One region of the Quadrisphaera sp. DVD1 genome, then DNA from elsewhere that is predicted to be linked to it. Evidence: predicted binding sites of a transcription regulator. Region 1 holds the regulator's gene; each other region holds the start of a gene.
What was found. The regulator LexA, encoded in region 1, represses DNA repair genes until DNA is damaged. The targets are predictions, from matches to a motif close to TCGAACANNTGTTCGA.

Region 1 (2,259 bases):
CGGTCTTCGGGCGGGAGGGACTGCCCAACGACATCAGCTTCCTGCAGGTGGAGGGGCAGGTCCTCCAGGACACGGTCGGGCCCTGGTTCGGCGTCTTCTTCTGGGTGATCGGCGCGTTCTCGCTGTTCGCCGCCGCGACCGGCATCGCCGACTACACCAGCCGCCTGGCCGCGGACGTGCTCAAGACCGCCTACCTCAAGCAGGCGTCGGAGAGCCGGATCTACTTCTGGCTCGTGTGGGGCCTCGTCGGGATCGGCGTCGTGGTCCTGCTCCTGGGCCTCGACGCCCCGCTGGTGCTGCTCGTGATCTCCGCCTGCGTGGGCGGGCTGATGATGTTCATCTACTCGGGCCTGCTGATCCTCGTCAACCGGCGCTCTCTGGCCCCGCAGCTGCGCCTGCGCGGGTTCCGCCTCGGCGTGCTGGTGTGGTCGGTGCTGCTCTTCGGCACCCTGTCGGCGCTCGTCCTGCGCGAGCAGCTGGGCCGGCTCTTCGGCGGCTGAGCCGCTCGGCGCCGCCGTCCTGCGCAGCCCTCAGAGGCTGCGCAGGACGGTGACGACCTTGCCGAGCACGGTGGCGTCGTCTCCGTTGATGGGCGAGTACGCCGCGTTGTGCGGCATCAGCCACACGTGGCCGTCGCGGCGCTGGAGCGTCTTCACCGTCGCCTCGCCCTCGAGCATGGCCGCGACGATCTCGCCGTTCTCGGCCACCGGCTGCTGCCGCACGACGACCCAGTCGCCGTCGCGGATGGCGGCGTCGACCATCGAGTCGCCGACGACCTTGAGCAGGAAGAGCTCGCCGTCGCCGACCAGCTGGCGCGGGAGGGCGAAGACGTCCTCGACGGCCTGCTCGGCGAGGATCGGGCCACCGGCGGCGATCCGCCCCAGCACGGGCACCAGCGCGGTCTCCGACTGCTCCTCGACCGCCGCGGCGGGCGCGGCAGCGGCCACCGGCGCGGTGCGCTCGCCACGGTCGACGACCTCGATCGCGCGGGGGCGGTTGGGGTCGCGGCGCAGGAAGCCCTTGCGCTCGAGGGCGGCCAGCTGGTGGGCGACGCTGGAGGGGCTGGTCAGCCCCACGGCCTCGCCGATCTCGCGCATGCTCGGCGGGTAGCCGCGCGACTCCACCGCTGAGCGGATCGTCTCCAGCACGCCCCGCTGGCGAGCGGTCAGCCCGTCACCCGCGGCCTCGGCCGGAAGCTCGGTGACGCTCGCCGGCGTCCGCCCACTCGTTCGCGCCACTGCCGCTCCTCGCTGCCGGCCCGCGGTCGCCGCGGGCTCCAGGTCGGATGACAGCGTAGAGGTTCCACCCCTGTAGTTCAAACACACGTTCGACGCCGGGGGCGGCCCCGGGCCCGCCCTCCCCGGACGGGTGCCCGCCCGCTCGCCGCCGCCGCAGGCCGGGCGCCATCCTGTCGCTGCCCCGCACCGACGAAGGAGTCGATCGATGAGCACCTCCCCCCGCCAGGCCCCCGTGGACGCCGACCCGGCCCCGAGCCCCTTCGCGGCCGCGCTGGCCGCGGTCCGCTCCGGCGCCGACCCGGTCCAGGAGGCGCGGGGCCTCTACGCCCAGCTCACCGAGGACGAGCGGCTCGGCCTGCTCGACGGGGACGAGGAGTTCTGGCCGGGGTTCACGGAGATGGTCACCGAGGGGTACAACCTCCGCCCCTACGTCCACGGATCGGTCGAGCGCCTGGGCGTCCCGGGCCTGCGCTTCAGCGACGGCCCGCGCGGGGTGGTGATGGGCCGCTCGACCGCCTTCCCGGTCTCCATGGCGCGCGGGGCCACCTGGGACCCGTCGCTCGAGGAGCGCGTCGGCGACGCGATCGGCCGAGAGCTGCGCGCCCAGGGGGCGAACTTCTTCGGCGGCGTCTGCATCAACCTGCCCCGCCACCCGGCCTGGGGGCGCGCGCAGGAGACCTATGGCGAGGACCCGCTGCTGCTCGGCGAGATGGGCGCGGCGCTGGTGCGCGGCACCCAGCGCCACGTCATGGCCTGCGCCAAGCACTACGCCCTCAACTCGATGGAGAACGCCCGGTTCACCGTCGACGTCACCTGCGACGAGGAGAGCCTGCACGAGGTCTACCTCGCGCACTTCCACCGCGTCGTCGAGGAGGGCGTCGCAGCGGTCATGACCTCCTACAACTCGGTGAACGGCGAGTGGGCCGGGCAGAACGAGGCGCTCCTCGAGGGCGTGCTGCGCCGCGACTGGGGCTTCACCGGCGTCACGGTCTCGGACTTCATCTGGGGGCTGCGCGACGCG
Region 2 (2,259 bases), on a different contig from region 1:
CGCGAGGCCCCGGGTGGTGTGGCGCGAGCGCACGAGCATCTCGGCGTACGCGGCATCGTCGACGAGCTTGAGCTCGGTGAAGCGGTCGAGCACCGCCTCGGCGGCCTCCTCCGGCACGTCGCGCCGGGCCATCGCCTGCGCCAGCTCCGCCCGGCTGCGCGGCGCCGCGGTGAGCTGGCGCAGCGCGATGGTGCGGGCGAGCGCGACGGGGTCGGCGTCGCGCACCGGGCCCTCGCGCTCCGGCGGCTCCGGGGCCGGGCGGGACCCGGCACGGGAGCCGCCGGAGCGGCGGCGGCCGGCCATCAGAAGTCGACGGGAGCCCCGGCCGGGACCTCAGCCGGGGCGTCGACCCGCGGGCCGACGCCGAGCTTCTCCTTGATCTTCTTCTCCAGCTCGTCGGACAGGTCGGGGTTGTCGCGCAGGAAGGCCCGCGCGTTCTCCTTGCCCTGGCCCAGCTGGTCGCCGTCGTACGTGTACCAGGCACCGGACTTGCGCACGAAGCCGTGCTCCACGCCCATGTCGATGAGGCCACCCTCGCGGGAGATCCCGATGCCGTAGAGGATGTCGAACTCGGCCTGCTTGAACGGCGGGGAGACCTTGTTCTTGACGACCTTGACCCGGGTGCGGTTGCCGACCGGCTCGCTGCCGTCCTTGAGGGTCTCGATCCGCCGGACGTCGAGGCGCACGGAGGCGTAGAACTTCAGCGCCTTGCCGCCGGTCGTCGTCTCCGGCGAGCCGAACATCACGCCGATCTTCTCGCGCAGCTGGTTGATGAAGATCGCCGTGGTGCCGGAGTTGCTCAGCGCACCGGTGATCTTGCGCAGCGCCTGGGACATGAGCCGGGCCTGCAGACCCACGTGGCTGTCGCCCATCTCGCCCTCGATCTCCGCCCGCGGCACCAGGGCCGCCACGGAGTCGATGACGATGATGTCGAGGGCGCCGGAGCGGATGAGCATGTCGGCGATCTCGAGCGCCTGCTCACCGGTGTCGGGCTGGGAGACCAGCAGGGCGTCGGTGTCGACGCCGAGCTTCTCGGCGTAGGACGGGTCGAGCGCGTGCTCGGCGTCGATGAACGCCGCGATGCCGCCGGCGCGCTGGGCGTTGGCCACCGCGTGCAGCGCCACGGTCGTCTTGCCCGAGCTCTCGGGGCCGTACACCTCGATCACGCGGCCGCGGGGCAGCCCGCCGATGCCGAGCGCGACGTCGAGCGCGATGGAGCCGGTCGGGATGACCTCGATGGGCGCGCGGACCTCGTCGCCCAGGCGCATCACCGAGCCCTTGCCGAACTGCTTGTCGATCTGTGCGAGCGCGATGTCCAGGGACTTCGAGCGGTCTGCGGGAGCGGCCATTCTTCTCACCTCGGGTCGCGGCACCCGGAGCCCGGGTGCGTCGGTGTCGTCGGGAAGGACGCTAGGCGCCACCACCGACAGTCTGGGGCGGGATCGCTGCGCCTGTGGACGACGAGAGCTGCTCGCCCCGACCGACGCCCAGCATAGTCCCTCGCGGCGTACAGGTGTTCGATCTCGGACGATCCGGGGTGGTGCCCGCGGGGTGCTCGTGGGGATGCCGGACGGCCCCCGCCGTGGTGTCCTCGTCCCATGAGCGAGACCCCGAGCCAGACCCCGGACGAGGACGCGCCCGCGACGGGCGACCCCAACCACCCCACGGTCGACCCCGACCGGGCGCCCGACGGCGGCAGCGAGGACCCGGACCGCTTCGACGCCGGGTGAGCCGCTGACCGCCCCCGTCGCCTGGAGCGGTCAGGACAGCAGCAGCCGCTCCAGGCGCCGGGCCGCGACCACGAAGCCCAGCGCCCCCATGACCAGCAGGTAGGCCACGTGGCCGAGCAGGCCCGCGCCCACCGAGCCCAGCAGCAGGTCCCGGCACAGCGCCACCCCGTGGTAGAGCGGGCTGGCGCGCACCAGCCACTGCACCGCCTCCGGGTAGGTCGCCAGCGGGTAGAAGGTGGCCGAGAAGAGGAACAGCGGCAGGACGGCCAGCTGCACGTAGTCGAAGTCGGTCCAGCCGCGCATGTAGGTCGTCGCGGCCATGCCCACCGCCGCGAAGGCGAACCCGACGAGCCCGGCCGCGGGCAGCGCCAGCAGCGCCCACCACGACTGCACCAGCCCCGCGGCCAGGGCCACGAGCAGGAACGCCGCGGCGTAGACCTGGCCGCGCAGCAGGGCCCAGCTGATCTCGGCCACCGCGACGTCGCGGGGCCCGAGCGGGGTGGCCAGCACCGAGTCGTAGAGCTTGGCG
Region 3 (2,259 bases), on a different contig from region 1:
CAGTCCTCCGGGCGCACGGGCGCGCACGGTGGTGCAGCTGGGACGGTCAGCAGGGGTGACGGCGGCGCCAGCGGTGGTAGGAGCGGTGGTGGAGCGTGGACAGCAGGGGTGCTGGTGCCGGCCCGGGCGAGGACGGCGTCGGCTCCACGGCGGAGACGTCCACGCCCGGCCTGGAGTGCGGCGGCGGCGGGTGTGAGCCAGCCGGCGGGGTAGGTGTGGCCGTCGATGGCGGTGAGCTGGCCGGTGGAGGGGTCGGTCAGCACCCGCCGCAGGCGGGCGTCGGCGGCGGCTCCTCGGGCGAGCCAGGCGGGAACCGGGCCGTACCCGGAGAGCTGGGCCGGCTGGTCGTCGGCGCCGAGCAGCGTCGGCAGGGCGACGAGCACCGTGGTGCCCGCTCGCGTGCCGCCCGCGCCGCGCGCCGCGGAGAGCGTGGCACTGGCCAGCAGGTCGAAGCGGATCGCGTCCAGGCCCCGCCGATCGCGCTCACCGTCGGTGCCGTCGACGTGAGGGCCGGTGCAGGGGTCGGTGCAGGGGTCGGTGCTGGCGGGGTCGCGCTTGACGCCCAGTGCCTCGACCGTGAGGCGGTCGTACAGCTCGCGCAGCGCGGGCGCAGGGCCGGTGGCGCAGACCTGGGCCATGCCGTCGGGCAGCGGGGTGAAGACCACCGACCGCTGCGCACTGGCTCGGCGGGCCCGCTGCGCTGCGGCCGCGGCGTCGACCGCGTGGACGCGGCGTGCCACTTCTGCGCGCAGGCTCCCGGTGGTCATGCCCGCTGCGCTGCCGTCGGGTCCGCACAGGGCCGCGTCGACGACCCGGGCGTCCCGCGGGGACAGGTCCCTCGTTCCGTCGACCACGACGCGCGCCCGGGGGAGGTCGAGGTCACCGCAGGAGAGCGCCGCGAGGGTGGCGGGAAGGTCCTCGACCAGGCGCACCGCCTGGCTGACCCGACCCGCCGCGGCGACCGGGGTCCAGTGCAGCGCTGGGGCGACCTCCTCGGCGACCTCCTCGACCGCCGCGAGCAGCGCCGCACCGTCGAGCACCTCATCACCGCAGCCCGCGCCCCGGTACAGGGCCACCAGCGCGGCGAGGGCCTCGACGGCCTCCGCCTCGGCCCGTGCCACCCGCCGCTGAGCAGCCACCACCGCGGCGAGCAGTCGCTGCCCCTGGGCCTGCTCGCCGGCTCCCTCATCGGCCGGTGGATGAGCCGACGAGCAGGGGTCCGGCACGAGGTCACCACCGAGATCGCGCCACCACGCCTCCAGGGCGGCGAGGTCGACAGAGGTCAGCGGCGGCTCGTACGGCATCGCCACCACCGCGCACCCCCTCGACCGTCGCTCGAACTGGTGTTCGAAGCCTAGGGCCGAGGTCCGACAGTCCGGCAGCAGGAGCGGGCGAGGGCTGCGGGCAGGAGGGGCCCGGGCAGGAGGGGCGCGCCGGCGCGAGAACGCCGACGATGGGCGGGAGCCCGCCTCCAGCAGCCCCGGCGCGGCTCCCGGACCACAGACGAGGACCGACGTGCCCCTTCCTGAGAACCTCCAGGCGCTCCTGCGCCGCCCCAGCACCTGCTACCTCACGACGCTCATGCCCGACGGCTCGCCGCAGCTGACCCAGACCTGGGTCGACACCGACGGCGAGCACGTCCTCGTCAACACGGTCGAGGGCTACCAGAAGACCCGCAACGTCGAGCGCGACCCGCGCGTGGCCCTCGCGGTGTCCGACCCGGAGAACCCCTCGAGGTACGTCGCGGTGCGGGGTCGGGTCGTCTCCGCGACCGCCGAGGGAGGGGCCGAGCACATCGAGGCGCTGGCCCAGAAGTACCTCGGCGGTCCCTACCCCTGGTTCGGCGGCCGCGACCAGGTCCGCGTCATCCTCAGCATCGCCGTCGACAAGACGCACGCGATGGGCTGAGCGCGGCCGTCAGCCGGTGACGAACCAGCGCACGGACCCCTCCACGAGGTCCTCGCGCATCACGTGGGGTCCCTCGAACTCGGTGTAGGCGACGTCGTAGCCGGCGCCGCGCAGGCGGGCGACCAGCGGTCGGCTGCACCGGTCGATCGGCAGCACCTCGTCCGCCGTGCCGTGGCAGACGAACACCCGGGGGCGGCCGTGCTGCTCCTCCGGGGCGGCGAACCCCGGCGACCAGGCCAGGACGTGGCCGAGCACGTCGCCGTTGCCGAGGCCCAGGGACAGCGCGTAGGAGGCGCCGTCGGAGAAGCCGCTGACCCCGAGCCGGTCGGGGTCGAGCCGGTGGTGCTGGGC

Region 2: a site for LexA is predicted at 1,506-1,521, ahead of recA (recombinase RecA). Genes of this name have one in related genera too.
Region 3: a site for LexA is predicted at 1,336-1,351, ahead of AC5FZL_RS04635 (HNH endonuclease signature motif containing protein). Genes of this name have one in related genera too.

The regions. Positions count from the first base shown of each region.
Region 1 covers NZ_JBZYWI010000046.1:12,584-14,842, forward strand. Annotated here, with positions in the region: gene AC5FZL_RS07420 (Nramp family divalent metal transporter) at 1-500, shown strand, start outside; gene lexA (transcriptional repressor LexA) at 531-1,238, opposite strand; gene AC5FZL_RS07430 (beta-glucosidase family protein) at 1,444-2,259, shown strand, end outside.
Region 2 covers NZ_JBZYWI010000160.1:2,641-4,899, reverse strand. Annotated here, with positions in the region: gene AC5FZL_RS14460 (regulatory protein RecX) at 1-303, opposite strand, end outside; gene recA (recombinase RecA) at 303-1,349, opposite strand; gene AC5FZL_RS14450 (hypothetical protein) at 1,599-1,730, shown strand; gene AC5FZL_RS14445 (ABC transporter permease) at 1,761-2,259, opposite strand, start outside.
Region 3 covers NZ_JBZYWI010000024.1:22,795-25,053, reverse strand. Annotated here, with positions in the region: gene AC5FZL_RS04635 (HNH endonuclease signature motif containing protein) at 1-1,304, opposite strand, end outside; gene AC5FZL_RS04630 (PPOX class F420-dependent oxidoreductase) at 1,516-1,908, shown strand; gene AC5FZL_RS04625 (alpha/beta hydrolase) at 1,918-2,259, opposite strand, start outside.